2 regions of the Vogesella indigofera genome follow, and region 2 is predicted to be linked to the other one. Evidence: riboswitches for the same ligand, from Rfam matches in the RefSeq annotation. Region 2 holds a riboswitch; the other holds the start of a gene.

Region 1 (15,489 bases), on a different contig from region 2:
GCGCGCTTTGTCAGCAAGCCGCCGCTGGACGACATCCTGCGCGACATCCAGCGCCAGGATCTGGTCTACAACCTCGAAGGCGAGCTGTGTTCGGCTCGCGGCCGCTGCTTCCCGGTGCTGCTGTCGGCGCGGGTGGTGGCCTGGTCGTACCCGACGCTGATCTTCACCTTTTCCGATCACAGCCAGCACATGCTGATGAACGAGCTGCTGAAGAAGAAGGACGAGCTGTTCGAGCGGGTGCGGCAGCTGATGCCGGCCAGCGACGAGGGCATGGCGGAAGATCCGGACGACTACATCAGCGGCGTGCTGTCCGCCGGCCAGCTGCTGGAGCGCGCCGGCATCGAGGTCGGCCACGCGCGCCGCTACCACGATCCGCTGGCGGCGCTGCAGATCCACGCCGAGGTGGTGCCGATCCGCAACCGGGAGCCGTTGGGCGCCTACAACCGCGCCCATTTCCGCCGCATGGTGAGCTATCTGTGTGTGCAGAGCAGCCGCGACGGCGATCTGGTCGGCCGCCACGAGAACGGCACGCTGGTGATGCTGTTGCGGCAGACCACACTGCTGGATGCGGTCAAGGTCGCCAAGCGGCTGCAGCAGCGGCTGGGCAGCTTTACCTTCTGGCCGGATGGCGCCAATTGCGAGACCAGCACCTGCATCGGCCTGAGCACTTGGCACGAAACCGACCAGAACGCCCGCCAGCTGCAGATCCGGCTGGAAGCGGCGTTGGCCAAGGCCCGCCTGACCGGGCGCAATACCATCGTCAGCCTGAGCTGAGCGCCGCGCTGCGGCCAACCCTGGCCGCCGGCGCCCGAACGTCTTCACGGTTTCGTCCGCTCGCGCGACACACGGCGAAAACAGCCGCGACCGCGGCGTTTACAGCAGGCACAGCGCCTTCTTAATACCGCACCGCCCCATCGCGATCAGCCGCCCCGCTAGTGAACAGGCACTCAGCCCGGCCGCGTCACGATCACATAGTACTTCTCCACCGCTTCCAGCACCTCGAACACGCCGCGGAATCCGGCCGGGATCACTGCGGCGTCGCCGGGGCCAAAGGCTTCGGCATGGCCGTTTTCGTCGATCAGCTGCACCCGGCCGTGGCGGATGCAGAAGAACTCTTCCTTGTTGTCGGCAAAGGCGATGCGCCAGGCACCCGGCTCGCAAGCCCAGATACCGGCGGCGCACACGCCGTCGCCACTTTCGTAGGCGGGCCAGGTGCGCCGCTGCGGGTTGCCGCGCACCAGCCGCTGCGGATTGGGGTAGTCGATCTGGGCGCTGAGGTGCTGCCCGTCCACTCTGACGATCATGTGCTTGCTCCGTGATGGGTGATGCCAGACCGGCGCGGCGCCGCACGGGGCGCGCCGGCCTGGCGCAAAGGCGCTATTCAAGCAGATCCAGGGCGCGGACTCCAGCCGCCCGCACCGTCTGCCGTGCACGCGCAGCCACCGGTTTGCGAGTGCCGCGACGGCGGCCAAGGTTGGTCGCAGCGCTCACACCTGTACCGACGGCACGCTCTTCATGCAGCGCATGCGTGAAGTGAGAGCGACAACATGAATGAGCTAAATCAGGAATGTGGGCAGCAATGCGAACCTCAGCAGCGAAATATACATAACGCATATACATGCATATAATGAGCTTCTCTTAGCCACCTTCCTGCAGGAGCTGTCTAGGTTAACGGCACAATGGGGCTCTCTTTAGCAGATTGGTTGCCATCTGCAAAATTGGTACCCTCAAACAAATTAATGGTGTAGGGTGCGCCACCCCCAGTGGCAATTGAGTATTTATGGAAAGCTTCTTCCGTTCGCTGAAGTCAGAGCGGGTTTATTTGACCCACTACCGAAGCTACGAGGAGGCACGTACAGATGTGTTTGATTACATCCGCTTTTACAATCACCAACGACGTCATTCGACCCTGGGGTATTTGACCCCGGTTGAATTCGAACGCCGTCGTTCAGTGCTTAGTGCTTAGTGCTTAGTGCTTAACCCGCTGTCCACGGGGAGCGGGACAGACCAAGTCCCCACACCAACCTGATGCAGCAAGGCACGGAGAATGTGAACAGTAGTCATATTGAGAATTATAGCACTCCATACCAATATGACTAACAGACAAAAAACTACCGCCTCTTGGTTCAGAAGCGGCAGTTTTGAACCCTAATTATTATAGGTAACCGACTCCATATAACCGCAGATCGCCGTAGACGAGCTTGCCACCGTGCCGTCTTAGCCGCGCAGCCAGCCGGCCAGCGCCCGGATATCGTCCGGCGACGTGCGGCAGCAGCCGCCGATGCAGCTGGCGCCGGCCAGCCGCCACTGCCGCGCAGCCTCGGCGAAGGCCATAGGATCGCTGCTGCCGTGCCAGGTCTTGGTCACCGCGTCGTAGGCTTCGCCGGAATTGGGATAGGTCAGCAGTCGCTTGCCGGTCTGTGCGGCCAACGTTTGCAGCAGCGGCACGATATGGCGCGGTGCGGTGCAATTGACGCCCACCGCCACAATCTGCGGATAGGCTTCCAGCTCGGTCACCGCCACCAGCAACGGCGTGCCGTCGCTCAGGTTGGCATCATCGCGGCAGGAGAAGCTGATCCATGCCGCCGCCTGCGGAAAGTCCTGCTGCAGCACGCGGGCGATGGCGCGCGCTTCCACCGTGCAGGGGATGGTCTCGCACGCCAGCAGATCCGGCGCGGCGGCCAGCAAGGCGGCAATGCGCGGGCGATGGAAGTCCATCAGCTCGGTTTCGCTGCGGCCGTAGTGGCCACGGTACTCGGAACCGTCGGCCAGCATCGCGCCGTACGGCCCCACCGAGGCCGCCACCAGCGGCCGCTGGCGACCGGCATGGTTGGCCGCATCGGCCCAGAACTCGTCGCGCGCCAGCTGCGCCAGCTGCACCGAGCGCTGCATCAGTTCCGCGGCGGCGGCTTCGTCCAGGCTGCGTTTGGCAAAGCCGCTGAACGATGCCTGGTAGCTGGCGGTGGTGGCAACATCGGCACCGGCGACGAAGTAGTCAAAATGCACCTGGCGGATCAGCTCCGGCTGCTCGATCAGCACCCGCGCCGACCACAACGCGTCATTCAGGTCACAACCGCGACGTTCCAGCTCGGACGCCATCGCGCCGTCCAGCACGACCGGGGCATCCTGAAAGCGGGCAAAAGGATTGGCAAACATTGAACAGGCTCCACAAAAAGAAAAACCCCGGCACAGGCCGGGGCTTGCTGCATGCAAGATGTATCACAGACGGAATTGCGACACCAGTGCCTTCAGCTGGTCGCCTCGGCTGGCCAGTACCTGGATCGTCGCCAGCGCTTCCTGCAGGCTGCTGTCGGTCTGCTGCGCCATCGAGTTGACACGTTCGGCGCTGCGCGCCATTTCGTTGGTGGCGATGCCCTGCTCGGCGGTGGAGGAAGTGATTTCGCCCATGCGGGTCGAGATCTCTTCGGCGTTGCCCTTGATCAGCTCCACCTTGCTGGCTGCTTCACGTGACAGGGTGACACCGGTTTCCACTTTCGCGTTGGTGGCATCGGCGTGGTTGATCGCCTCGCCGGTTTTCTGGATCACGGTATCGATCAGCTCGGCGATCTGTACCGTGGCGCTGGCGGTACGCTCGGCCAGCTTGCGCACTTCGTCGGCCACCACGGCAAAGCCGCGGCCCTGCTCACCGGCACGCGCCGCTTCGATCGCCGCATTCAGCGCCAGCATATTGGTCTGGTCGGCGATGTCGCGGATCACGCCGACAATGCCCTTGATCTGCTCGGACTGGCCAGACAGGTTGGACATCACGTTCTGCAGCGACGACACCGCACCGACGATGGACTCCACCTCACGCGCCACTTCCGCCATCGCGCGGTGCGAATCCAGCGAGTTGTCACGCGAACGCGACACCAGCACTTCGGTTTCGCCAACGTGATCGGCAATGTGGTTGATGCTGACAGTGATCTGCTCGATGGTGGCGGCAGTCGACGACAGTTCCGACGACTGCACACGCGAATCCTGGGCGATCTGCTCGGCCACGCGGTTCAGGTCGGCGGCGTCGCGCGCCAACGAATCGGACTCGTCGCGCACGGTGAGGAACATCTCGCGCAGCTTGGCCACGAACTGGTTGAAGGCTTCGGCAATCTGGCCGACTTCGTCACGGTTGCCGACCGGCAGTGTCTTAGTCAGGTCGCCGTGGCCGCTGGCCACTTCACGCATCGCATTGCGCAGCACCGACAGGCCGGACAGCATGCGTGCCACGCCAACGTAGGCGAAGATGCCGGACACCACCAGGCCGATCACCAGCAGGCCAACCATCACCATCAGCAGCTGTGTCACCGGTGCCATCGCCGCGGCTACCGGCACCATCACGCCGAGGAACCAGCCGGTCTTGCCCACCGGATACAGCGCGGTCAGGGTGGCGTCACCGTTGATCGACACGTCCATGATCTGGCCATCCTTGTTCACCGCGTTCATGTCGTAGCCGGACACTACCTCGCCGATCTTTTTCAGGCCGGAGTCTTTTTCCGGGTGTGCAATCACGGTACCGTCGCCCGTCACCAGGAAGGCATAGCCGTCACCCGGCAGCTTGGCGGCAACCACTTCGTCCACCACGCGCTGCAGCGTCACGTCACCACCGGCCACGGCCACCAGCTGGCCGCCATCCTTGCGCGCCTGGGCGAAGGTGATGATCGGACGCTTGGTGGCGGCATCAATATAAGGGGGCGAGGCGATCGGGCCGGTCGCATCCTTGGCCGCCAGATACCATGGCCGCCCGGTCGGGTCATAGCCTTCCGGCACCTTGGCGGCACCGGTGAACTGGGTCATGGTCTTGTCGGGCTGACCGATATACATGTCGTCAAAACCGCCGGCATCACGCGCCTGGTCCAGCACCGGCTGCAATTCACCAGTACCGAAACGCGGCAACGCCGCAGCAACGATCTTCTGGCGGGTGGAGACCCACTCGGCAACAAAGCTCGCCTTGCTGTTGGCGGCCTGATTGATTTCGTTACGGATCGCACTGGACAGGGCGTCGCTCATTTTCCAGTACGCGACGGCACAGAACATGACAGCAAGTACCGTCAGTACCAGCAGTACGAAGGCCATCAGGCGAGTACGCAATGACATCATGATGTGTATTCCCCACTGTATTTTGTAAGTTATGGTGCGGCATAGTACTACTAAGCACACATGTGATTATTTGTTTATATTCACAAAGCCATTTCATGGCATTTCGTTAACAACGAAATTTTGTATTCTGCGTACAATCTCCATTACACGGCATTTTTGCATAACAATATTGCAATAATCCGGCAACAAACCGCCCTTGCCAATGTCAAAGACGGCGTTCGCCACCCAAGGCCGCCTGCAATGCCGACATTGCATGTCGCACTTTTGCAGGTTGCCCCTCGCGCCGCGGTGTCACCATCCACAACGGCAACTCCGGCAGGCTCCACTCGCCCAGCACCGGCTGCAGCAGACCGGAGGCCAGCTCCTTGCGCACTTCCGGTTCCGGCTGCAAGGACAGGCCTAGGCCTTCCAGCACAAAGGCACGCGCCGACAGGATATTGTTGCTGCTGATGCGCGGCGGCATCGATAAAGTCACCGTTTCCGCGCCGCGCGTCAACTGCAGCCGGCTCAAGCCTTCGTGCGCGGCCACCCCGACCCAGTCGTGCTGCAACAGTTCGGCCGGCGTTTGTGGCAGACCATGCTTTGCAACATAGACGGGCGACGCACAAATGACAAAGTGCCAGTCGGCCAGATGACGCGCCACCAGCGACGAATCCTTCAGCTTGCCGGCACGGATCGCCAGATCAATCTGCAACTCCAGCAGGTCCACCATCTCGTCGTGAAAGAACAGCCGCAGGCTGAGGCCGGGGTTGGCCTCAAGCAAGGGTGCCAGCGCGCTGCTGAGCACGCCGCCGGCCAGGCCGCTGGGGGCGGAGATGCGCAGCTCGCCCACCGGCGCATCGCGCAGTGCCGACAGCTGCTGCTCCGCCTGCCGCGCTGCCGCCAGCATCGCGGCACAACCCTGGTAGAACAGCTGCCCGGCCTCGGTCAGCGTCAGCTTGCGCGTAGTGCGCTGCAGCAGGGTGACACCGTGGCGCTGCTCCAGCCGCCGCAGATGCTGGCTGACCGCCGATGGCGTGATGCCCAGGCTCTGCGCCGCCGCGTTCATCGAGCCTTTCTCAATCACCCGGGCAAACACCGCCATACTGCGCAATTCGTCCATATTCATTATTTCAGATTAACAATCAATCAATTTTACGCCGGATTATCGGAATGTGAATCGGCAATTACACTGTCCTCATCAATCACCGCCCGTCAGCGGGCAGCAAGGAGCACTCATGAAAATCGCACTGATCGGCGCCAGCGGCTTTGTCGGCTCGGCCATCCTGAAAGAACTGCTGTCGCGCAATGTCGCCGTCACCGCCATCGCCAGTCGTCCTGAGCGCATCGGCGCTGCGGCCAACCTTGACGTGGTGGCCGCCGATGCCTACGACGCCGATGCGGTGGCCCGTGCCGTCGCCGGCCACGACGTGGTGATCAGCGCCTTCAACCCCGGCTGGGACAAGGCCGACATCCGCGAACTGTTCCTCGCCGGCCACCAGGCCATCGTCGCCGGGGTCAAGGCCGCCGGCGTGCCGCGCTTCATCGAGATCGGCGGCGCTGGCAGCCTGTTCGTTGCCCCCGGCGTGCAGCTGATCGACACCCCGCACTTCCCGGCGGAATACAAAGAAGGCGCCGAGGGCGCGCGCCAGGCGCTGAACCTGCTGCAACAGGAAACCTTGCTGGACTGGGTGTTCGTGTCGCCTCCGGCGCTGCTGGCACCGGGCGCACGCAGCGGACAGTACCGTCTCGGCGGCAACGAGCTGCTGATGGCAGGCGAGGCACCGGCCGGCATCAGCGGCGCCGACCTCGCCGTGGCGGTGGTGGACGAGGCGCTGCAGCCGCAGCACCATCGCCAGCGCTTTACCGCCGCCAGCGTCTGATTCACGCCGCGACAGCACACCTTATATAGGTGTGCGGTTTTGCAGTGCAAACCCTGCCGAACGCCCGATCCGACTGGATCAGCGCGTTTGCGGCAGGGTTTTTTGTTGCAATAGCACATTGAATACTGTCGTCGATGCGTTGACAGCCGCGCGCCGCTTCACTAGATTGCGACCAGCCAATCAAGCCGCTGCAGGAGAGACTGTCATTCGCTGACAGCGCCGAAGGGGAATCGCCCCGGAAACTCTCAGGCAAAAGAACTGCAGCGACGTCTGGCACTCTGGAGAGTAGATCAGCCGCAAGGCGGGATCTCGCCGAAGGAAGCATGGCCCGGTGATGACACCGTGCGCCGCAATCTCTCAGGCAAAGGGACAGAGGGGGCATCGTCCGGCAGACGCCGGGCGGGCGCCATTGTCCTTTACGCCGCACATCCATGCGTCAACGCCCTGCCCGACCCTGCCGCCACTACCAGCGCGGTTGCGGCCAACCTTTGCCGTTCGCGCCAAGAAAAAGGAATGCACGATGTTTACCAAAGAGATGGAGATTGCCGGTTTCGACGACGCACTGTGGGCCGCGATGCAGGCCGAGGCACAACGCCAAGAAGACCACATCGAGCTGATTGCCTCCGAGAACTACACCAGCCCGCGCGTGATGCAGGCGCAGGGCAGCCAGCTCACCAACAAGTATGCCGAGGGCTACCCCGGCAAGCGCTACTACGGCGGCTGCGAACACGTCGATGTCGCCGAGCAGCTGGCCATCGACCGCGCCAAAGAGCTGTTTGGCGCCGACTACGCCAACGTGCAGCCGCACTCCGGCAGCCAGGCGAACGCCGCGGTGTACATGGCCTTGCTGCAGCCGGGCGACACCGTGCTGGGCATGAGCCTCGCGCACGGTGGCCACCTCACCCATGGTGCCAAGGTCAACTTCTCCGGCAAGATCTACAACGCGGTGCAGTACGGCATCAACGTGGAGACCGGCGAGATCGACTACGACGAAGTACAAAGGTTGGCCACAGAACACCAGCCAAAGATGCTGGTCGCCGGCTTCTCCGCCTACTCGCTGGTGGTGGACTGGAAGCGCATGCGCCAGATCGCCGACAGCGTCGGTGCCTGGTTCTTTGTCGACATGGCGCACGTCGCCGGCCTGGTGGCAGCCGGGCTGTACCCGAACCCGGTGCCGCACGCGCACGTGGTGACCACCACCACCCACAAGACGCTGCGCGGCCCGCGCGGCGGCCTGATCCTCGCTGCATCCAACCCGGAGCTGGAAAAGAAACTGCAGTCGCTGGTGTTCCCCGGCATCCAGGGCGGCCCGCTGATGCACGTGATCGCCGCCAAGGCGGTAGCCTTCCTCGAAGCACTGCAGCCGGAATTTGTCGACTACCAGAAACAGGTGCTGGCCAACGCCCGTGCCATGGTGGCGGTGGTCCAGCAGCGCGGTTACAGCGTGGTGTCCGGCAAGACCGATGACCACCTGTTCCTGCTGAGCCTGATCGACAAGGGCCTCACCGGCAAGGCTGCCGACGCCGCGCTGGGCGCCGCCTGCATCACCGTCAACAAGAACGCCGTCCCGAACGACCCGCAAAGCCCGTTCGTCACCAGCGGCATCCGCATCGGCAGCCCGGCCATCACCAGCCGCGGCTTCAAGGAAGCGGAAGCCGGCCAGGTGGCGCACTGGGTATGCGACATCCTCGACGATATCGACAACGCCGATGTCGCCGCCCGCGTGAAACGCCAGGTGGCGGAGCTGTGCGCCGCCTTCCCGGTTTACCGCTAAGCAGCAGCGGGCGCCGTCATTCCGACGGCGCCCGACTATAGTTAAAACAGGCCCTGCTCCGCAGGCACCACCTCAAGAGAAGCAACATGGCAATCAGTGTTTTTGATTTGTTCAAGATCGGCATCGGCCCCTCCAGTTCCCACACCGTCGGCCCGATGCGCGCGGCGCGGCAATTTGTCGCCCGACTGGAAAAGGACGGCCTGTTGACGCAGACCGCCGCGGTCAAGTCCGAAATGTTCGGTTCTCTCGGTGCCACCGGTAAAGGCCACGGCAGCGATGTGGCGGTGCTGCTTGGCCTGCAGGGCGAACACCCTGACCTGGTCGATACCGATGCCGTCGACGGCATGCTGGCCGCCATCCGCAACAACAAGCGCATCGCGCTCTTGGGCACGCACGAGATCGACTTCATCGAAGCCGAACACCTGATCCTGCACAAGCGCAAGGCGCTGCCCTACCATCCTAACGGCATGATTTTTGAGGCGTTTGCCGCCGACGGCAGCAGCCTGTCCAAGCGCGCCTACTACTCGGTCGGCGGTGGTTTCGTGGTCGACGAGGCGGCGATCGACGCCGGCTTCGTGCCGCCCGGCGTCACCGAGCTGAAGCACCCGTTCAAGAGCGGCGCCGAGCTGCTGGCACTGTGCCAGCGCCACGGCAAGAGCATCAGCCAGATCATGCTGGAGAACGAGCTGGCGTGGCGCAGCGAGGACGAGATCCGCAGCGGCCTGCTCAACATCTGGCACGTGATGCAGGCCTGCGTGAAGCGCGGCTGCGAGCGTGAAGGCATCCTGCCCGGCGGCATGAAGGTCAAGCGCCGCGCCGCCGACATGCACCGCAAGCTGCTGTCGTCGCCGGAGGCCGCACTGCGCGATCCGCTGACGGTGCTGGACTGGGTCAACCTGTACGCACTGGCGGTGAACGAGGAAAACGCCGCCGGCGGCCGCGTGGTCACCGCGCCGACCAACGGCGCCGCCGGCATCATCCCGGCGGTACTGCACTACTACGCGCGCTTCATCCCCGGCGCCAGCGATGACGGCATCGTGCGCTTCCTGCTCACCGCCGGCGCCATCGGCATCCTGTTCAAGCTCAACGCCTCCATTTCCGGCGCCGAAGTCGGCTGCCAGGGCGAAGTCGGCTCCGCCTGTTCGATGGCCGCCGGCGGCCTGGCCGAAGTGCTGGGTGGCAGCCCGGAGCAGGTGGAAAACGCCGCCGAGATCGGCATGGAACACAATCTGGGGCTGACCTGTGACCCGGTCGGCGGCCTGGTGCAGGTGCCGTGCATCGAGCGCAACGCGATGGCGTCGATCAAGGCCATCAACGCGGCGCGGATGTCGCTGCGCGGCGACGGCCAGCACTTCGTGTCGCTGGACCGCGTGATCAAAACCATGCGCGACACCGGCCGCGATATGAGCACCAAGTACAAGGAAACCGCGCGCGGCGGGCTGGCGATCAACGTGATCGAGGTACCGGTCAACATCGTCGAGTGCTGAGCCAGCCTTTCGCAACAGCTGCGGCCAACCTTGCGCAAGGTTGGCCGCAACAAAAAGCCCGCCATGATAGGCGGGCTTTTTTATTGCGAGTCCGGCAACCGTTACAGGAAGCGCGCCGGCGCGTACGGCGCCGGGTCGGTAAACGGCGTCTCGCCGCAGATCACCTGCGCCAGCAGTTGGCCGCACACCGGCCCCAGCGTCAGGCCGTGGTGGGCGTGGCCGAAGTTGAACCACAGACCGCGATGGCGCGGCGCGGCGCCCAGCGCCGGGCGCATGTCCGGCAGGCACGGCCGGCTGCCCATCCACGGCGTGGCGTCCAGCCGCTCACCCAGCGGGAACAGCCCGCGCGCCAACGCCTCGGCCTGCTCCAGCTGCGCGTAGTTGGGGGCGGCATCGCGTCGCGCCAGCTCCACCCCGGTGGCGATGCGCAGGCCGCGCTGCATCGGCGACACCACGAAGCCGCCTTCCACGTCGGCCACGGTGTAGCTCAGGCCCGGCCCCAGTGGCTGGTAGTGCATGTGGTAGCCGCGCTTGGTCTGCAGCGGGATGCGGTAACCCAGCGGCTGGAAGATGTCGTCGGACCACGGCCCCATCGCCACCACCACCTGTGCGGCGTGCAGTACCCCGGCGGCGGTGTGTACCTGCCAGCCGCTGCCATCCGGGACCAGCGACGTGGCTTCCTGTTGCAGCAGCGTGCCGCCCAGGCTTTCGAAATAGCGGGCATAGCCGCGGGTCAGCGCGCCCGGATCGCTGATGCGCTGCGGGTCGCGCCAGTGCACCGCGCCGGCGAAGCCCTCACCCAGTCCCGGCTCGGCGGCGCGCAGCTGCGCCGCGTCCAGGATCTGCAGTTGCAGGCCGTGTTCGGCGGCGATGCGGCGCGCGTTGACGGCCTCGGCGGCAAAGCCGGCCTCGGTGCGGTAGGCCTCGTACAGGCCGTCGTCGCTGCACAGCTGCTGCATATTGGCCGCGGCGATCAGCGTGGCGTGTTCGTCCAGGCTGCGGCTGATCAGGGGCAGCATGTCGCGCGCGGCGGCAGCGAGCCGGTGCGGGGCGGAGGCGCGGAAGTAGCGCCACAGCCACGGCGTGCTCTGCAGCAGGCTGGACGGTTGGTAGCGCACGTCGGTGGAGCGGTTGCGGCCGATGCGCAGCACGCTGGCAAGATCGCGAGGGAAGCCGTAAGGCACCACGGCGGCGCGTTCCAGCAGGCCGGCGTTGCCGTGGCTGGTTTCCTCGCCGGGGGCGCGGCGATCCAGCAGCGCCACGCGCAGGCCGCGTTGTTGCAGGGCGATGGCGCTGGAGACGCCGATCATGCCGGCGCCGAGGACGATGATGTCGAAATCCATGTTGTGCTTCTTTCAGATGCAGTTGCCATGGGCGCTGCGGGCAGCGGCCATGGCAACGGGATCTGCAAGCTTGGCCGCAGCCTGCGGCCAAGCTTGCACACCGCTTACTTGGCGATGATGTCGCGGTGGAAGTATTTCATCGAAATGCGGCTCAGGGTGCCATCCTGCTTCAGGCTGGCAATCGCCTTGTCCAGCTCGGCCTTGCGCGGGTCGCCCTTGCGCACGCCCATGCCGGTGCCCTCGCCGAGGGTGGCGAAATCGCTGAGCACCCCGCCGGCAAAGTCAAAGTCCTTGCCCTGCGGCTTGCTGAGGAAGCCTTCCATCGCAGTCTGCGCTTCCTGCACCCCGGCATCCAGTCGGCCGGCGGCGAGATCGAGGAAAATCTGCGCCTGGTCGCGGTAGGCAACCACCTTCACGCCGTGCTTCTCCCAGTGCTTGCGCACGAAGTCTTCCTGGGTGGCGCCCTGCAGCACGCCGACGGTCTTGCCCTTCAGGCTGGCCACGGTCGGTGTCAGCTTGCTGTCGCGACGTGCCACCATCTGGATCGGCACGATGTAGATCGGGACGGTGAAGTCGATCGACTCGCGGCGCTTGGCGGTGATGTTCATCGCCGAGTTGATGGCGTCGAATTTCTTCGCTTTCAGGCCGGGGATCAAGCCCTCAAACGAGGTTTCCACCCAGCTGCACTTGGCGGCCATGCGCTCGCAGACGGCCTTGCCGACATCGATGTCGAAGCCGACCAGCTGGCCGTCGGCCTGCTTGCTCTCGAACGGCGGGTAGAACGGCTCCAGCCCCATGCGCAGCGGCGCACCCTGCGCCATGGCGGTACCGGCGAGGCAGGCCAGCAAGGGGAAAACGGCATTGCGAACGCGTTTGCTGATCATGAAATGTCTCCTTTGTTCCTGTAGCGGGTAACGTCCCGTCCCGTTGCCCATGGCCAGGCCATGGCGCCTGCGTGGTTGGGCAGCCGGCGGGGCTGCGTTCACGTCTTGCTTTGGCTCGGTCACAAGATAGACAATATTTCCATTTGAGACAATTAATTTATAAAAAACCTGGCCACCAGCCTCAGTGCACGGCGACCAACGCAGGCTACGCCATGACAAAACCATGTCGCAAGTTACAATTTATCACTTGAATAACAATAACTTGCTTTCAAGCCATCAACCAAGAAGCAAGCAAAACCCCGGGAAAATGGTCTCCGCACAATTTGTGGACTTTTTTTCCACAATGGAATTTAATACAACAAACAAGCCTGCCCGCCGCGGCCTACAGCCCGGCAGCGCCCGACCACAGCCATCACGAGAGCCCAGCATGAACCACATCGACCACCACGCCGCCCCCCTGCTCCTAAACCAGCAACAGGTGCGCGACTACCTGCCGGCGCTGCCGGTACGGGCCGCGCTGAGCGCGCTGTTCCAGGCACTGGCGCACGAGTGCGCGGTGCAGCCGGCGCAGACGCTGACCCTGTTTCCGCAGGGCGCCGGCGACGTCATCACCTATCAGGGCGTGCTGGCCGATGCCGGCGTGTTCGGCGCCAAGCTGTCGCCGTACATCGTCACCGATGGCCGCCCGGTGATCAGCGCCTGGACCAGCCTGATGTCGATGCACACCGGCCAGCCGCTGCTGTTCTGCGATTCCGGCCTGCTGACGGCGGAGCGTACCGCCGGCACCAGCGCGCTGGCCATCGACCTGCTGGCGCGGCAGGACAGCCGCCAGCTGACGCTGATCGGTTGCGGCGCACTGGGCCAGGCACACCTGCGCCACGTGCTGCCGCTGCGCGACTGGCAGCGCATCCGCGTGTACGCGCCGGATCTCACCAGCAAGCCGGAACTGCAGCAGCAACTGCAGGCGCTGGACCCGCGCATCCAGATCAGCGGCAGCGTAGCGGCCGCCTGTGACAACGCCGACGTGATCATGCTGTGCACCTCCTCGGCTGCGGCGGTGCTGGACCCGGCAACGCTCAGCAAAGCGGCGCTGATCACCTCGATCAGCACCAATGCCGTCAACGCGCACGAGGTACCACCGGCCCGCCTCGCCGCGATGGACGTGTACTGCGACCACAAGCACAGCACGCCGGACAGCGCCGGCGAGATGGTGCTCGCCAGCCAGCAGGGCAGCTGGCAGCGCGAACGCATCGTCGGCGATCTGGCCGATCTGGTCAGCCAGCGCTGCGCGCTGCCGGACTACCAACGCCCGGTGTTCTTCCGCTCCATCGGCATGGGGCTTCAGGACATCGCCATCGCCTGCGCGCTGCTGCAACAGGCGCAGGCCGCGCAATGAGTCCAACCGCGGACTATCTGGCGGCGACCGGCGGGCACAGTGCTTGTGCCCTGCCCGTCGCATCAGGCACTATCGCTGTCCCTGCCGTTGCGCCCGACCCGACCATGACGCCCACGCCCAGCCCCACGCCGCAGCAATTGCTGTTGTCGCGCTACAGCCACCTCGCCGACAGCATCGCCAAGCTGTTCTTTCCCTACGCCGAGGCGGTGATCCACGACCTGGCGCAGCAGCGCGTGCTCTACCTCGCCAACAACCTGTCGCGACGCGAGATTGGCGACGAATCGGCGCTGGAGGAAATCGAGCGCACCATCGCCGAACGCTACGTCGGACCGTACGAAAAGGTGAACTGGGACGGCCGCAAGATGCGCTGCGTCAGCTCGGTGCTGTTCGACGACGCAGGCGTGGCGCTGGGGGTGATGTGCATCAACTTCAACATCGCGGTGTTCGAGGACATGCACGGCATGCTCGGTATGCTGCTGAAGGGTGCCGGGCTGGTGGAACAGCCGGCGGAGCTGTTCCGCGACGACTGGCAGGAGCGCATCAACACCTTCATGCACCGCTGGCTGCAGGAGCGGCAGCTGGCGCTCAATACCCTGTCGCGCCAGCATCGCAAGGAGCTGGTCGAGGCGCTGTACGCCGAGGGCGCCTTCAACGGCAAGAGCGCCACCCACTACATCGCCAATGTGCTCGGCCTCGGCCGCGCCACGGTGTACAAGTATCTGCAAACGCTGAAATAGACACCCGTCAAACGCAAAAGGTTGGCCGCAGCGATGCGGCCAACCTTTTATTGTCTGCGGCCCGCGCGGGCCGGCGCCTTACTGTTTCTGCAGCAGGCGCAGCGTAACCTGCAGCTCGCCGTCGTCGCCCTTCACCGTCTGCACGTTCTGCAGGCTGAGATCGGACGGCAGCAGCAGGCTGATGCCGTGGCCGACGCCGACCTTGCTCCAGCTCTTTTCCAGCCGCCGCGCCATGCCCTGTGCCGGCAGCCGCACGTCGCTCTCCAGCGCAAAGCCGTAATTCTCGGCGGCGCTGTCGAACAGGCGCCCGATCTGCTCCGGCTCGACGTAGCGCTCCGCCATGCTGCCCATCTGCCGTGGCGACACCTCCGGCACCGTCTTGCACAGCGTCATCACCTCGTCCTTGAAGCGCACCTGCGCCAGCGGGTCTTCGATCTCTTCCGAAATCTGCTCCATCACTTCGGCCACCAGCTTGCTGCTGCTGCTGGTATCCGGCACCCGCATCGCCTGCAGGAAGTCGTCGAGCCAGAACTTGGCCTCGTGGCCCTGGCGGTCGACCGCGTACAGCAGCGGGCCGTTTTCCAGGATCAGCGCGCCCTTGTCGATCAGGCGCGGGTTGATGCCGCTGGCGTGGCTGATGTCGAACACCTCGCCGCTTTCGACGATGGTCAGAAAGTCCTCCTGGATTTCCGCCTTGAACACGCCCAGCGCGCGCTGCGGGCTGTCCGCCTCGCCCAGGCCGGAGAACAGGATCACCAGCAGGTCGCCGGCGGCGATGTTCGGGTGCTGCGAGCGCGCGAACAGGTGCTTGGCGATGCGCTGCGACACCTCCAGCAGATCGACGTCGCCGCGGAAAAACTGCCGCGTGTAGTGGTACAGCTCGTTGAGGTTGAGATCGGTCTCGTGGAAGAACTG
Region 2 (15,360 bases):
TGGATCAGCTGCTTGATCTGGTCGGTGCTGAGGCTGGTGCGTTCCGCCAGCTTGCGCACCTCGTCGGCGACCACGGCGAAGCCGCGGCCGGACTCGCCGGCTCGCGCCGCCTCGATTGCCGCATTCAGCGCCAGCAGGTTGGTCTGGTCGGCGATGTCGTGGATGGTCTGCGTCACCTGGGTGATGCTGTCGATGGCGCTGGCGAGGTCGGTGATGATGTGCTGTGCCTGTTCCACCGACTGGCTCGCCGCCAGCGTGCGCTGCTGCGAGGTGTTCATGTCGGCATTGCTCTGCGCCACGCTGCTGCTGGTGTCGATGCTGAGGCGGGCGGTTTCCTCGGCGTGGCCGGCCACCTGTTCGATGGAGGCGGACAGCTCTTCCACCGCGCTGCTGATCTGGCTGACGCTTTCGTTACCGGCGGCCATGCGGTTGAACAGCTCGGCGATGCGCTGCTGCATGTGCATGGTTTCGTCGGCCTGCGCGCGCGCGGTCATCTGCAGCTCGTCCAGCATCACCTTGAGGTGCACCTGCATGTAGGCGAGCGCGGTTTCCAGCTTGCCCTGTTCGCCGGCGCGGTTGATGGCCAGCTCGTTGGTGAGGCGACCTTCGGAGATGTTCATGCAGCTGTCCAGCAGATGCTGCTGGTGGTCGCGGCGGTGTTTCTCCGCCAAGAGCCAGCCCAGCGTCGACAGCGCGCTGGTGCCGATGATCACGCCGCCGGCGACGCCGCCGGTCAGCACGCCGGCGCCGAGCACCAGCACCGTGCTCAGGGCGACATGGATGCGGCGGAACCAGGCCAGCGTGCGGCCGGGCGCCTTGGCCTTGGCCAGCGGCTTGCCCTGCAGCAGCTGCGGATACAGCAGTTTCGCCTCGCGCACCGCCTCCGGTCGCGCCGGGCTGCGTACCGACATGTAGCCGCGGATGGCGCCGCGTTCCTTCACCGGCACCACGAAGGCGTCGACCCAGTAGTAGTTACCGTTCTTGCAGCGGTTCTTGACCAGGCCGCGCCAGCAGTCGCCGCGCTTTATCGTCTGCCACAGGTCGTCGAACAGCACCGGCGGCATGTCCGGATGGCGCACGATGTTATGGTTCTGGCCGAGCAACTCCTCGCGGCTGAAGCCGGACAGCTGCACGAAGCTGTCGTTGGCGTAGGTGATGCTGCCCTTGAGATCGGTTTGGGTAACAATGAGACCGCTGGTAAACGGCACTTCAATATCATGGACTGGCAGATTCTTTTTCATGATTCGGACACTGAGACGACTAGGCAATCGTGGAGGTGGATAACGCTGCAAGCCACGCATGGTATAACCACGTCATGGGACGTGCCATTTATCTGCTTGATCTGGATCAAGGCCGCGCGACTCTGATTTTCCTGTTTAAAATCATTCGGTTTGTTGCAGCTGTTTTTAATGAATATCGCCGTTCAGCACGGCGGATTTGTATCGAATCCGATACAGCATGGAGAGACCGCACATGAAAATCGCCGTTTTCGATAGCAAACAATACGATCGTCAGGCGCTGACCCTAGCAAATCATGATTACGGTTTTGCGCTGAGCTTTTTCGAGCCACGCCTCAACCGCGACACCGTGGCGCTGGCCGCCGGCTTCGAGGTGGTGTGTCCGTTCGTGAACGACCGGCTGGACGCGGCGGTGGTGGCCAGCCTGGCCGCCGGCGGCACGCGGCTGGTGGCGCTGCGCTGCGCCGGTTTCAATGGCGTCGACCTGGCGGCCTGTAGCCGGCACGGCATCCGCGTGGTGCGGGTACCGGCCTATTCGCCGCACGCGGTGGCCGAGCACGCCTTCGCGCTGCTGCTGGCGGTCAACCGCCGCATCCACAAGGCCTACGTGCGGGTGCGCGAGATGGACTTTTCGCTGGACGGGCTGGTCGGTTTCGACCTGCACGGCAAGACCTTCGGCGTGATCGGCACCGGCCGCATCGGCGAGGCGGCGATCGGCATCGCCCGCGGTTTCGGCATGCGCGTGCTGGCCCACGACGTGGCGCAGGACCGGTTGCTGGCCAACCAGCTCGGTTTCAGCTACGTCGATCGCGCCACGCTGCTGGCCGAGTCCGATGTCGTCAGCCTGCACCTGCCCTTGCTGCCGGCGACGCGGCACCTGATCGACGCCGATACCCTGGCGCAGATGAAACGCGGCGCGCTGCTGATCAACACCAGCCGCGGCGGGCTGATCGATACCCCGGCGCTGATCGAGGCGCTGAAGGATGGCCGTCTCGGTGGGGTGGGACTGGATGTCTACGAGATGGAAGAGGGCGTGTTCTTTGAAAACCTGTCCGAGGCCGGGCTGCAGGACGACCAGCTGGCGCGGCTGCTGACTTTCCCCAACGTGCTGATTACCTCGCACCAGGGCTTCCTCACCCGCGAGGCGCTGGACAATATCGCCCGCACCACGCTGGGCAATGTGCAGGCCTTTGCCCACGGCGCGGTGCTGGACAACGCGGTGCACGGCTGACGCCGGCCGCGCTTGCGGCCAACGTTGGCCGCAACCGTCATTCGCGGCCCGGTTGCCACGCCGCATAGTGCGGCAGCCCGTCGCTGGCCAGCCACGGCCGGTCGTGACTGCACCAGATGTGCTGTTGCGGGCTGACTCCGGGATCGTCGTCCAGCGTCGCCACGCGCACGATGACGTGCGGCTGGGCGGCACGCTCTGCCACCAGTTGGCTGCCGCAGCGAGTGCAGAAGTGGCGCAGCTTGCCGGGCGACGACTCGTAGCTGCCCAGTGCCTGCTGCCCCGCCAGCCAGCGGAAGTGCTGGCGCAGCACGCCGGCGGTGCTGGCAAATGCCGCCGCGTGCGCCTTCTGGCAGGTCAGGCAGTGGCAGTGCGTGATCGGCGCATCGAGCCGGTCGATTTCATAGCGGACGGTGCCGCACAGGCAGCTGCCTTGCATCGGGGATACCTTTCGCGTGCTAACGGATGGCCAACGTTGGCCGCAAACATGCGGCCGCTTGCTTTGTGGCCTTGCTTATTGTGCCGCCGGATCGCGGCGGAACAGCCAGCTGCTGGCGTCGGACAGCTCCGGCACGAAGGCGTAGCCCTCGCTGTCGAACGCCTTCAGCTGCTCGGCGTCCGTCACCTGCTGCTGCGTTGCCCAGCGCGCCATCAGCCCGCGCGCGCGCTTGGCGTAGAAGCTGATGATCTTGTACTGGCCGTTCTTCAGGTCCTGGAACACCGGGGTGATGATGCGGGCCTGCAGTTGCTTTGGCTTCACCGACTTGAAGTACTCGTCGGAGGCGAGGTTGACCAGCACCGGCGCTGCCTGTGCCGCCAGCTCGCGATTCAGCGCCTCGGTGATCAGCGTGCCCCAGAATTCGTACAGGTTCTTGCCGCGCGGGTTGGCGAGGCGGGTGCCCATCTCCAGCCGGTACGGCTGCATCAGGTCCAGCGGCCGCAGCAGGCCGTACAGCCCGGACAGGATGCGCAGGTGCCGCTGCAGGTAGTCGTGCTCGCTTGCATTCAGCGCCGCCGCATTCAGCCCCTCGTAGACGTCACCCATGAACGCCAGCACCGCCTGCTTGGCATTGTCGGGCGTGAAATCCGGCTGCCAGTCGTGGTAGCGGCCAACGTTGAGCTGCGCCAGTGCATCGCTGATGCCCATCAGCTGGCCGATGTCGGCCGGCGACTTGTCGCGCAGCACGCGGATCAGCGCCATGCTGTGATCGAGGAAATCCGGCTGCGTGTACGGTACCGTCCGCGGCGGGGTGTTGAAATCCAGCGTTTTCGCCGGAGAAATAACCATTAACATAGCAATCCTTGTCGCGCGCAATGGCAGGGATTGTAACGCAGAGCCGAAACGCTTTTCAGGAGGGATGATGCGAGTATTGGTACAAAGGGTGCGCGAGGCGTCGGTCACCGTCGACGGCCGGATCAGCGGTGCGATCGGGGCCGGGCTGTTGCTGCTGGTCGGCATCGAGGCGCCGGACAGCCGCACCGACAGCGAGTGGCTGGTGAAGAAGATCAGCCAGCTGCGCATTTTCAACGACGATGACGGCGTGATGAACCGCTCGCTGCTCGACTGCGGTGGCGAGGTGCTGGCGGTTAGCCAGTTCACCCTGTTCGCCACCACCAAAAAGGGCAACCGCCCCGGCTACAGCCGCGCGGCGCGGCCGGAGCAATCATCACCGATGTTTGACGAATTCGTGCAGCTGATGGGCGCGGCGCTGGGCAAGGCGGTGCCGACCGGGGTATTCGGCGCCGACATGCAGGTGGCGCTGGTCAACGACGGCCCGGTGACGATCTGGCTGGACAGCAAGGCGCCGGAATGAGCGCTTTCCCCGTGCTGCAGAGCGCACGGCTGACGCTGCGCGAATTCCGGCCGCAGGATGCACCGGCACTGTTTGATATCTACCGCGATGCCGTGTCCATGCAATGGTTTGGCTCCGAGCCGCTGCAGACGCTGGCACAGGCGGAGGCGCAGGTGGCGCTCTTTATCGGCTGGCAGCAGCTACCCAGTCCGTGGCTGCGCTGGGCTGTCGAATCGCGGGCTGATCAGCAACTGGCAGGTAGCTGCGGCCTGTTCAAGTGGAATCGCGGCTGGCGCAGCTGCACGCTCGGTTACGAGCTGGCGCCGGCTTATCGCGGGCAGGGCATGATGCGCGAGGCGCTGCAGCTGGCGCTGGACTGGGGCTTTGCCAATATGGCGCTTAACCGTATCGAGGCACAGGTCCACCCGGACAATCTGCCGTCCATCCGCCTGCTGCAGGGTTTGGGCTTTGTGCAGGAAGGGTATTTGCGCGAGGCCGGATTCTGGCTCGGGCAATATCATGACCTGCTGGTGTTTTCCTTGCTGCGGCAGGATTGGGCGCAGCCGTCCTGAATGAAGATCGGCCGGCTTTGGCCGCGAAATTTTTAATCAAGAAAAACCGATAATGACAACACAGATTCCGGCCTTGCTGATCATCGACATGCAGCAGGCGATGGCCATGCCGCAGGCCGGCGAGCGCAACAACCCGCAGGCGGAGGCCAATATCGCGTGCCTGCTCGCCGCCTGGCGCGTCGGCGGCCACCCGGTGATCCACGTGCGCCACATGTCGCGCACGCCAAGCTCGCTGTTCTGGCCCGGCCAGAGCGGCGCTGAGTTCCAGCCGGCGTTCCAGCCACTGGACAGCGAGATGGTATTCGAGAAGAACGTGCCCGATGCCTTCACCCACAGCGCGCTGGAGCGCTGGCTGCACGTGCGCGGCATCCGCCGCCTGCTGCTGGTCGGCGTCAGCACCAACAATTCGGTGGAGTCCACCGCGCGCAGCGCCGGTAATCTCGGTTTCGACACCCTGGTGGTCAGCGACGCCACCTTCGCCTTTGCCCGTCGCGACTACCACGGCACGCCGCGCAGTGCGGACGAGGTGCACGCGATGGCGCTGGCGAATCTGGATGGCGAGTATGCGCAGGTGCTGAGCACCGGGCAGGCGCTGGCCTTGCTGGCGGCGGACTCGCCCGCCGCCGGCCGGCACGGCGGTGAGGCGCTGCCGTGACCAATTGCTAAACCAAGCACAACCTGAACAAAGAGGACAGCCTTGCCATGAACATCCGTGATTTCGCCCGGCAATTCCAGTTCCAGCCGCTGGCGGCCGAGCTGCATCCGCAACACCTGCCGGCCAGCGTGGCCAGCCAGGTACAGGGGCAGGAGCTGATCGTGTTCGCGGTGGCGGACGAGGCGTCGGATACCGAGCAGTTCAGCGCCCGCTACGGCTTCGGGCTGGAGGATTGCGCCAACACCATCGTGTTGCGCTACAAGAAGGACGGCGTGGAACAGCACGCGGCGGTGGTAACGCTGGGCTCGCGCCGGCTGGACGTGAACGGCGCGGTGAAGAGCGCCCTCGGCGCGCAGCGGTTGTCGTTTGCCAAGCGGGAGGTGGCCACCGCGCTGACCGGCATGGAGTTCGGCGGCATTACCGCGCTGGGCTTGCCGGCGTCGATGCGCATCCTGGTCGATGCCGCGGTGATGGCGCGCCGCTACGTGGTGGTGGGCGCCGGCGTCCGGCACAGCAAGTTGCTGCTGTCCCCGGCGCTGCTGGCGCAACTGGCGCAGGCCGAGGTGGCGGCGCTGACTTTCGACAGCGACTGACGCCGCCGCTCAGGCGTGCTGCTGCGCCGCCTGCCAGCGTTCGATGGCGTGGCAGGCCGGAGTCAGGATGTCGTCGTGGTCGGCGGCCAGGTTCAGGTTGTCCGATGCCATGCTGCGCAGCCAGGTGATCTGGCGCTTGGCCAGTTGACGGGTGGCGGCGATGCCGCGTTCGACGAATTCGGCGTGGCTGTACAGGCCGTCCTGGTATTCCCACGCCTGGCGGTAGCCGACGCAGCGCATCGACGGCAGCTCCAGTGACAGCTGCGGCCAACGTTGGCGCAAGCGGCTGACCTCGTCGAGGAAACCCTGCTCCAGCATGATGTTGAAGCGTAGCGCGATGCGCTGGTGCAGCCAGCTGCGTTCGTCCGGATTCAGCGCCAGCCGCAGCAGGTTGCCGCGCGCGGCGGCGTCGCGGCCGCGTGCCAGCAGCGCCGACATGGTGTCGCCGCTGAGCAGGCAGATTTCCAGCGCGCGCTGGATGCGTTGCGAGTCGTTGGGGGCGAGGCGGGCGGCGGTGACGGCATCAATGGCGGCGAGGCGTGCGTGCATGGCCGGCCAGCCGAGGCGGGCGGCGTCGGCTTCCAGCTGCTGGCGCAGCGCCGGATCGGCCTGCGGCAGGTCGGACAGGCCGTCGGTCAGCGCCTTGAAATAGAGCATGGTGCCGCCGACCAGCAGCGGCAGCTTGCCGCGGGCGTGGATGGCGGCGATCAGGCGGTTGGCGTCGGCATGAAACTGCGCCGCGGAGTAGGCGTCCGTGGGGTCGATGATGTCGATCAGGTGGTGCGGGCACTGCGCCATCTCCGCCGCCGTCGGCTTGGCGGTGCCAATGTCCATGTCGCGGTAGACCAGCGCGGAATCGACGCTGATGATTTCGACCGGAAAACGCTCGGCCAGCGCCAGCGCGAGGCCGGTCTTGCCGGAGGCGGTGGGGCCCATCAACAGGATGGCTGCAGGATGATCGGACATGTCGGTGTGCGCTAAGGAAATGGCCGGCTATTGTCGCATGGCGCGGCCGGCCGCGGCCAACGTTGGCCGCAGCAGCCGCGGGTGACACGGCGCCGCGGCCGTCAGCCGGCGCGAGGCGGGCGGGCAATGGCGGCGTGTAGTGTTCAGCGTTCCAGCAGGTGGCGCTTGTCCTTCACCGGCAGCCAGTCGGCGTGGTCGGGCAGTGCGTCGATCTTGGCGGACAGCACCGGCCACAGCGGCGTCAACTCGGCGTTGATGGCGACGAAGTCCTGCTGGTCGGCCGGCAGGTCTTCCTCGGCGAAGATCGCCTCCGCCGGGCATTCCGCCACGCACAGCGTGCAGTCGATACACTCGTCGGGGTCGATCACCAGGAAATTGGGGCCGGCGTGGAAGCAGTCCACCGGACAGACATCGACGCAGTCGGTGTATTTACATTTGATACAGGCTTCGGTTACAACGTGCGTCATCTGGGCGCGCTCCTTTAGTAGATGGTGGGTGTCCGGGTAATGGTTGAGTCGTTTAGTCAACATTTTAGTCGTATCTCTCTATTTTCGCTGCTCCTGCCATGTCCGTCACTGCCCCCGTTCCCGTTTTGCCCTATCGCGGCCGCTTTGCGCCCAGCCCCACCGGCCTGCTGCACGCCGGCTCGCTGACCACTGCGGTCGGCAGCTATCTGGAAGCCAGGTACCACGGCGGCGAGTGGTGGCTGCGCATGGAAGACCTCGATCCGCCACGCGAGATGGCCGGCGCCGCCGACGCCATCCTGCGCACGCTGCAGGCGTTCGGCTTCGAGTGGGACGGCGACCTGGTGTACCAGCATGACCGTCACGAGCTGTATCGCGCGGCGCTGGCACAGCTGGTGGCGCAGGGCGACGCCTACGGCTGCGGCTGCACCCGCAAGGAAATCGCCGCCGCCGGCCATCACGGTGCCGACGGCATGGTCTATCCCGGCACCTGCCGTCACGGCGTGGCGCCGGGGCGCAGCGCACGGGCGTGGCGGCTGCGGGTGGACGACAGCCGCACCGTGTTTTACGACCGCCTGCAGGGTGAATACGGTCAGCACCTGCAAAGCGAGATCGGCGATTTCGTGCTGCTGCGCGCCGACGGTTTCTGGGCCTACCAGCTGGCGGTGGTGGTAGACGACATCGCGCAGGGCATGACCGACATCGTGCGCGGTGCAGACCTGCTGGTGTCGACGCCGCGTCAGCTGTGGCTGCGGCAGAAGCTGGGCGGGCCGGTGGTGACGCACTGTCATCTGCCGCTGATGGTCAACGCCGCCGGTGAAAAGCTGTCGAAGCAGACGCTGGCGCCGGCGATCGACGCCCGCTCGGCCGCCGCCGAGCTGCGGCAGGCGCTGACGCGGCTGGGGCATGCGCCGCCGGCAGAGGCGGGCGACGTGGCCGAGCTGTGGCAGTGGGCACGGGACAACTGGCAGCTGGCGCGGGTGCCGGCGGGACCTATCGTCATTGCATAGTTAACTTGGTATACAATCGCCACCCTTTCGCCAAACGGGCCTCTTTCGAGGCCCGTTTGTCATGGCAGAGCAACCGGAACAGGTTGCCGGGGTGCCGCTGCCCGGCGGCGGCACGCAGACAGAGCAAAGCGGCCGCGCCGCCCATTCAGGACCCTCGAATAATCATGCAGGATTTCATCGCTTGCACGGCCGCCGCGCCGTGCCCGTTTCCCCGCTGGCCTCAGCGCTCTTCCGCACGGAGGGCCGCATGAGTCACGCTCCGAAAACCGCCGCCAAAGGCAAACTCGGCATCTGGATGTGCACCGCGCTGGTGGTGGGCAACATGATCGGCTCCGGCGTGTTCCTGCTGCCGGCGTCGCTGGCGCAGTACGGCGGCGCCTCGCTGATCGGCTGGGTGATCACCTCGCTGGGCGCGATCTGCCTGGCGCTGGTGTTCGCCAGGCTGGCGACGCTGCTGCCGCACAAGGCCGGCGGCCCGTATGCCTACATCCACGAAGGCTTTGGCAATTTCGCCGGCTTCCTCATCGCCTGGGGCTACTGGATCGCGCTGTGGGCCGGCAACGCCGCGCTGACCGTGGCCGGCGTCAGCTATCTGGGGGTGTTTTTCCCGCAGCTGAACGACAGCAACCTCGCCGCCGGCGCCACCGCCATCGGCCTGATCTGGCTGGTGACGTGGATCAACAGCCGCGGCGCGCAAAGCTCCGGCCGCGTCGCCATCGTCACCACCCTGATCAAGCTGCTGCCGCTGGCCGGGGTCACCGTCGCCGGCCTGCTGTACCTGAATCCCGATTTCGTCGTGTTCAATCCGCAGCACAAGCCGCTGTCGGAGGCGATCCCGGCGACCATGGCGCTGACGCTGTGGGCCTTCCTCGGGCTGGAGTCGGCGTCGGTGCCGGCCGGTGACGTCGAGCAGCCGGAGCGCACCATCCCGCGCGCCACGGTGCTGGGCACGCTGCTCGCCGCCGCGCTGTACATCGCCAGCACCGTCGCGTTGCAGGGGCTGATGCCGGCAGCGACGTTGGCCGCATCGGCGGCACCGTTTGCCGATGCCGCGCGCAGCCTGTGGGGCGAGTGGGCGTACTACGCCGTCGGCCTCGGTGCGGTGATTTCCTGCTTCGGCGCGCTCAACGGCTGGTGCCTGATGCAGGGCCACATCCCGGCCGCCGCCGCGCGCGACAAGCTGTTCCCGGCCTTCTTCAAGCGCGAGAACGCGGCCGGGGTGCCCATCGTCGGCCTGCTGCTGTCCACGCTGCTGGTCACCATCCTGCTGGTGTGCAAGTACGCCGGCGGCGACAGCGGGGTGCAGATCTTCGAGTTCGTGATCCTGCTCGCCACCGCCACCACCTTGCTGCCGTACGCGTTCTGCGCGATGGCGCTGCTGGCGGTGATGCTGCAACGCCACCGCCAGTTCCGCCCCCGCGACTGGCTGGCGCCGCTGGCGTTCTCCGGTGGCGGCTTCGTGTTCGCGCTGTGGACCATTTTCGGCTCCGGCGCCGAGGTGGTGATGTGGGGCGTGCTGCTGCTCCTGGCCGGGCTGCCGGTGTATTTGTGGCAACTGCGTGAAAATATCGTGAAGGCATAAAACGCCGCTAAAAGGTTGGCCGCAAAGCCCTTCTGCCGTTGCGGCCAACCTTTTTTGCGCCAAGTGCCTGATCCTGTTGCAAAACCCGACTTGCCAAGCGCCATGGCTGCGCTGATAATGCGCCCATTCCGCAGGAGAGAGCCGCGCCGGGCCAAACCGGACGCCGCCGCCGAAGGCGCAAGTGCACCCGCAATCGCTCAGGCAAAAGGACTGCAAGAATCGGGCCGTTAGACGGCCCGCAGAATCTGGAGAGCGGCGCGTACAGCGCCCACCGAAGGGGCTAACGGCGCAATGCCGGAAAATCTCAGGTGCAGGGACAGAGGGGTGTGAGGTAGGGACAAATCTCACTCCAAGGACTTGCAATGACGGCCCCGAAACGTACCCCTTTATTTGATGCCCACGTCGCTTCCGGCGCGAAGATGGTTGATTTCGCCGGCTGGGAAATGCCGATCCACTACGGCTCGCAGCTGAAAGAGCACGAGATCGTGCGTAGCGACGCCGGCATGTTCGACGTGTCGCACATGACCGTCGTCGACATCAGCGGCAGCGACGCCAAGGTCTGGCTGCAAAAGCTGATCGCCAACGACGTGGCCAAGCTCGGCTTCGAAGGCAAGGCGCTGTACTCCGGCATGCTCAACGACGACGGCGGCGTGGTCGACGACCTGATCGTATACCTGACCGCCACCGGCTTCCGCATGGTGATCAACGCCGGTACTACCGAAAAAGACCTGGCGTGGATGGACAAGCAGTCCGCCGGCTTCGACGTGCAGCTGCAGGTGCGCCGCGACTTGGCGATGCTGGCGGTGCAGGGCCCGACCGCGATTGCCAAGGTATGCAGCGTGAAGCCGGAGCTGGCCGACGCCATCCAGGCACTGAAAGTCTTCCAGGGTCTGCCGTCCGGCGACTGGTTCTACGCCCGCACCGGCTACACCGGTGAAGACGGCCTGGAAATCATGATCCCAGCCGATCAGGCCATCACCTTCTTCAACGAACTGAAAGCCGCCGGCGTGGCGCCGATCGGCCTTGGCGCGCGTGACACCCTGCGTCTGGAAGCCGGCATGAACCTGTACGGCCACGACATGGACGAAACCGTGTCGCCGCTGCAGGCCGGCATGGGCTGGACCATCGCCTGGAATCCGGAAGAGCGCGACTTCATCGGCCGCCAGGCACTGGCGGCGCAAAAAGCCGCCGGCGTACCGATGAAGCAGGTCGGCCTGGTGCTGGAAGGCCGCGGCGTGCTGCGCGAAGGCCAGAAAGTGGTCGTCGATGGCCAGGAAGGCATCATCACCAGCGGCACCTTCTCGCCGACCCTGAAACACTCCATCGCCATCGCCCGCGTACCGGCGTCCACCGGCGCCACCGCCCAGGTTGACCTGCGCGGCACGCTGACCGAGGTGCGTGTGGTGAAAATGCCGTTCGTGCGCAACGGCAAGAAAGTTTTTGAATAAGCTGGTGTATAACGACGGGGCGAGCCGAGGCAGTCCCGATCCACACCATGACAACGCATTTTTCTGGAGAGAAACCATGAGCAACATTCCTGCCGAACTGAAATACGTATCCAGCCACGAATGGCTGCGCCTGGAAGCCGACGGCTCCGTGACCGTAGGCATCACCGAGCACGCGCAAGAGCTGCTGGGCGACATCGTATTTGTCGAGCTGCCAGCCGTTGGCGCCAACCTGGCCGCCGACGAGCAAGCCGGTGTGGTGGAGTCGGTGAAGGCCGCTTCCGACGTGTACGCGCCGATCGCCGGTGAAATCCTGGAGGTGAACGCCGAACTGGAAGCCAACCCGGAGCTGGCCAACAGCGAGCCGTACGCCGCTGGCTGGTTCTTCAAGATCAAGCCGGCCAACGCCGCTGATCTGGACGGCCTGCTGGACGCAGCGACTTACGCTGCCGAAATCGGCGCCTGATGAACGAGCCCTGCTGTCGTCAGACAGTAGGGCTTTTTGTTTTTTAGCCACGGACCACACGGAAACACACGCCCCAGCGGCAGCCTGCTTGCCCCGTGTCCTTCCGTGTGTTTCGTGGCTTATTCAGCAAACGGAATCGAAGACATGTCGCTCTCGCAACTCTTCAATCATCAAGAATTCATCGCCCGCCACATCGGCCCGTGCGAATCCGAAAAAGCCGACATGCTGGCCGCCATCGGCGTCAGCTCCGTCGAAGAACTGGTGGCACAGACCGTGCCGGCCGGCATCCGCTTCAACCGCGCGCTGGACCTGCCGCCGGCAATGCGTGAAGCCGACGCACTGGCGGCACTGAAAACCGTCGCCAGCAAGAACATTGTCAACAAGTCCTTCATCGGTCTGGGCTACTACCCGGTACAGGTGCCGGGCGTGATCCTGCGCAACGTGCTGGAAAACCCGGGCTGGTACACCGCCTACACCCCGTACCAGGCTGAAATCGCCCAGGGCCGCCTGGAAGCGCTGCTCAACTTCCAGCAGATGGTGATCGACCTCACCGGCCTGGAACTGGCCAACGCCTCGCTGCTGGACGAAGCCACCGCCGCCGCCGAAGCGATGACGCTGGCGCGCCGCGTGTCGAAAGTGAAGTCCGAGCAGTTCTTCGTCGACAGCCGCGTGCTGCCGCAGACGCTGGACGTGCTGAAGACCCGCGCCGAGTACTTCGGTTTCGAGCTGGTGCTCGGCCATCCGGAAGAAGCCGGCAACGGCGACTACTTCGGTGCGCTGTTCCAGTACCCGGGCGAATCCGGCGAGCTGCTGGACCTGACCCCGTACATCGCCGCGGCCAAAGCCCGTGGCGCGGTGGCCATCGTGGCCGCCGACGTGATGGCACTGGTGGCACTGAAGTCGCCGGCCGAAATGGGCGCCGACGTGGCGGTGGGCAACACCCAGCGCTTTGGCGTGCCGATGGGCTTCGGCGGCCCGCACGCTGCCTACTTCGCCTTCCGCGACGACATGAAGCGTTCCGCGGCCGGCCGCATCATCGGCGTGTCCGTCGATGCCAAGGGCAAGACCGCGCTGCGCATGGCGCTGCAGACCCGCGAGCAGCACATCCGCCGCGAGAAGGCCAACTCCAACATCTGCACCTCGCAAGTATTGCTGGCCAATATGGCCGGCATGTACGCGGTGTACCACGGTCCGGAAGGCGTGAAGCGCATCGCCGCCCGCATCCACCGTCTGGCGGCGATCTTCGCCCACGCGGTGAAGGCCGCCGGCGGCAAGCTGGTGTTCGACCGCTTCTACGACACGGTACAGGTTGAGCTGGGTGCCAATGCGGCCAACGTTTACGCCGCGGCGCTGGCTGCCGGCATCAACGTGCGCGATGCCGGCAACGGTGTACTGGGTGTCGCCTTCCACGAAGCCGCCACCGAGGCGGACCTGGCGCAGCTGATTGAGATCTTCACCGGCAAGGCTGCCGACATCGCCGCGCTGGATGCCGCCGCGGCCGACGCCATCCCGGCCGCGCTGAAGCGTGAATCGGCGATCCTCACGCACCCGGTGTTCAACGAGCACCACAGCGAGCACGAGATGCTGCGCTACCTGAAGAAGCTGGAAAATCGCGACCTGGCAATGAATCACTCGATGATTTCGCTGGGCAGCTGCACCATGAAGCTGAACGCCACCAGCGAGATGATCCCGGTGACCTGGCCGGAATTCGCCAACATGCACCCGTTCGCACCGCGCGACCAAGCTGTTGGCTACCTGGAAATGATCGAAGGCCTGCAACAGCAGCTGCTGGCGATCACCGGTTTCGACGCCATCTCGATGCAGCCGAACTCCGGCGCGCAGGGTGAATATGCCGGCCTGCTGGCGATCCGCCGCTACCACGCCAGCCGTGGCGAAGCGCACCGCAGCATCTGCCTGATCCCGCAATCGGCGCACGGTACCAACCCGGCCACCGCGCAGATGCTGGGCATGCAGGTGGTGGTGGTGAAGACCGACGACAACGGCAACGTGGACATGGCCGATCTCAAGGCCCGCGTCGAGCAGCATGCGGCCAACCTTGGCGCGTTGATGATCACCTATCCGTCCACCCACGGCGTGTTCGAGGAAGGCATCAAGGAAATCTGCGCGCTGATCCATGCCAACGGCGGCCAGGTATACATGGACGGTGCCAACATGAACGCGCAGGTGGGCCTGACCCGTCCGGCCGACATCGGCGCCGACGTGCTGCACATGAACCTGCACAAGACCTTCTGCATTCCGCACGGCGGCGGCGGCCCGGGCATGGGCCCGATCGGCATGAAGTCGCATCTGGCGCCGTTCATGGCCAACCACGTGGTATCGGAAGTGCCGGGCGCGGTTGCCGGCCAGAGTGCGGTGTCCGCCGCGCCGTTCGGCTCTGCGTCGATCCTGCCGATCTCCTACATGTATATCGCGATGATGGGCGCGGAAGGCATGAAGCATGCCACCGAAATGGCGCTGCTGAACGCCAACTACCTGATGCAGAACCTGTCGGCGCACTACCCGGTGCTGTACACCGGCGCCAACGGCCGTGTCGCGCACGAGTGCATCATCGACCTGCGTCCGCTGAAGGCCGCCTCCGGCGTCACCGAGGTGGACGTTGCCAAGCGCCTGATGGACTACGGTTTCCACGCGCCGACCATGAGCTTCCCGGTAGCGGGCACGCTGATGATCGAGCCGACCGAATCGGAATCCAAGGCCGAGCTGGACCGCTTCATCGCCGCCATGGTCGCCATCCGCCAGGAGATCGACAAGGTGCAGAACGGTGTCTGGTCGCTGAACGACAACCCGCTGGTCAACGCACCGCACAGCAAGGCCGACATCACCGGCGAGTGGGCGCGTGCCTACAGCCGCGAAGAAGCGTTCTTCCCGCTGCCGTACGTGCTGGACAACAAGTTCTGGCCGAGCGTGAACCGCATCGATGACGTTTACGGCGACCGCAACCTGGTGTGCAGCTGCCCATCGGTAGAAGAGTACGAGTAAGCAGAGTACCGGTAAGCGCGCGCCTGCGGCCAACCCTGGCCGTCACGCAAGCAAAACCCCGCCGGAGACGGCGGGGTTTTTTCATGGCAGCGGCGCAGCGGAGGAGTGGTTTACGGGCACGGCCCCGCTGTCGGGCAGGTGGCATCGCTTGCCGCTTTGGCCGGTGCTGGCGCATCGTCCTTGGTGGCGGCGCGCACGCCGGCGGCGGTGACATCGACCGCGGCACCGACCACGGTGGCGCCGACCTTGACGGTGGTGGCCACCACGGTGACCGCGGCATCGGCGACCGTCAGTACCGAACAGGCAGTGAGGGCCGGCAGCAGGCTGGCCAGTAGCAGGGAACGCAAG

Evidence for each region. A riboswitch is a leader RNA that binds a small molecule or an ion and turns the genes downstream of it on or off. The one in region 2 is predicted to bind glycine.
Region 1: another riboswitch for glycine. It lies ahead of glyA (serine hydroxymethyltransferase); the one in region 2 lies ahead of gcvT (glycine cleavage system aminomethyltransferase GcvT).

What each region holds. Positions count from the first base shown of each region.
Region 1 covers NZ_JAQQLA010000003.1:257,063-272,551, reverse strand. Annotated here, with positions in the region: gene PQU89_RS03260 (sensor domain-containing diguanylate cyclase) at 1-774, shown strand, start outside; gene PQU89_RS03255 (cupin domain-containing protein) at 948-1,304, opposite strand; partial or broken gene PQU89_RS03250 (IS3 family transposase) at 1,781-1,966, shown strand; gene mmuM (homocysteine S-methyltransferase) at 2,218-3,156, opposite strand; gene PQU89_RS03240 (methyl-accepting chemotaxis protein) at 3,220-5,091, opposite strand; gene PQU89_RS03235 (LysR family transcriptional regulator) at 5,297-6,193, opposite strand; gene PQU89_RS03230 (NAD(P)-dependent oxidoreductase) at 6,309-6,953, shown strand; glycine riboswitch at 7,135-7,224, shown strand; gene glyA (serine hydroxymethyltransferase) at 7,474-8,727, shown strand; gene PQU89_RS03220 (L-serine ammonia-lyase) at 8,814-10,214, shown strand; gene PQU89_RS03215 (NAD(P)/FAD-dependent oxidoreductase) at 10,316-11,557, opposite strand; gene PQU89_RS03210 (transporter substrate-binding domain-containing protein) at 11,662-12,441, opposite strand; gene PQU89_RS03205 (ornithine cyclodeaminase family protein) at 12,869-13,837, shown strand; gene PQU89_RS03200 (helix-turn-helix transcriptional regulator) at 13,942-14,574, shown strand; gene PQU89_RS03195 (nucleoid-associated protein) at 14,653-15,489, opposite strand, start outside.
Region 2 covers NZ_JAQQLA010000007.1:139,373-154,732, reverse strand. Annotated here, with positions in the region: gene PQU89_RS12885 (methyl-accepting chemotaxis protein) at 1-1,241, opposite strand, end outside; gene PQU89_RS12880 (2-hydroxyacid dehydrogenase) at 1,474-2,469, shown strand; gene PQU89_RS12875 (GFA family protein) at 2,507-2,905, opposite strand; gene yaaA (peroxide stress protein YaaA) at 2,981-3,760, opposite strand; gene dtd (D-aminoacyl-tRNA deacylase) at 3,828-4,280, shown strand; gene PQU89_RS12860 (GNAT family N-acetyltransferase) at 4,277-4,831, shown strand; gene PQU89_RS12855 (cysteine hydrolase family protein) at 4,884-5,486, shown strand; gene PQU89_RS12850 (YbaK/EbsC family protein) at 5,534-6,079, shown strand; gene miaA (tRNA (adenosine(37)-N6)-dimethylallyltransferase MiaA) at 6,089-7,045, opposite strand; gene fdxA (ferredoxin FdxA) at 7,189-7,512, opposite strand; gene gluQRS (tRNA glutamyl-Q(34) synthetase GluQRS) at 7,611-8,519, shown strand; gene PQU89_RS12830 (amino acid permease) at 8,767-10,101, shown strand; glycine riboswitch at 10,223-10,324, shown strand; glycine riboswitch at 10,337-10,431, shown strand; gene gcvT (glycine cleavage system aminomethyltransferase GcvT) at 10,464-11,549, shown strand; gene gcvH (glycine cleavage system protein GcvH) at 11,626-12,012, shown strand; gene gcvP (aminomethyl-transferring glycine dehydrogenase) at 12,157-15,012, shown strand; gene PQU89_RS12810 (hypothetical protein) at 15,123-15,360, opposite strand, start outside.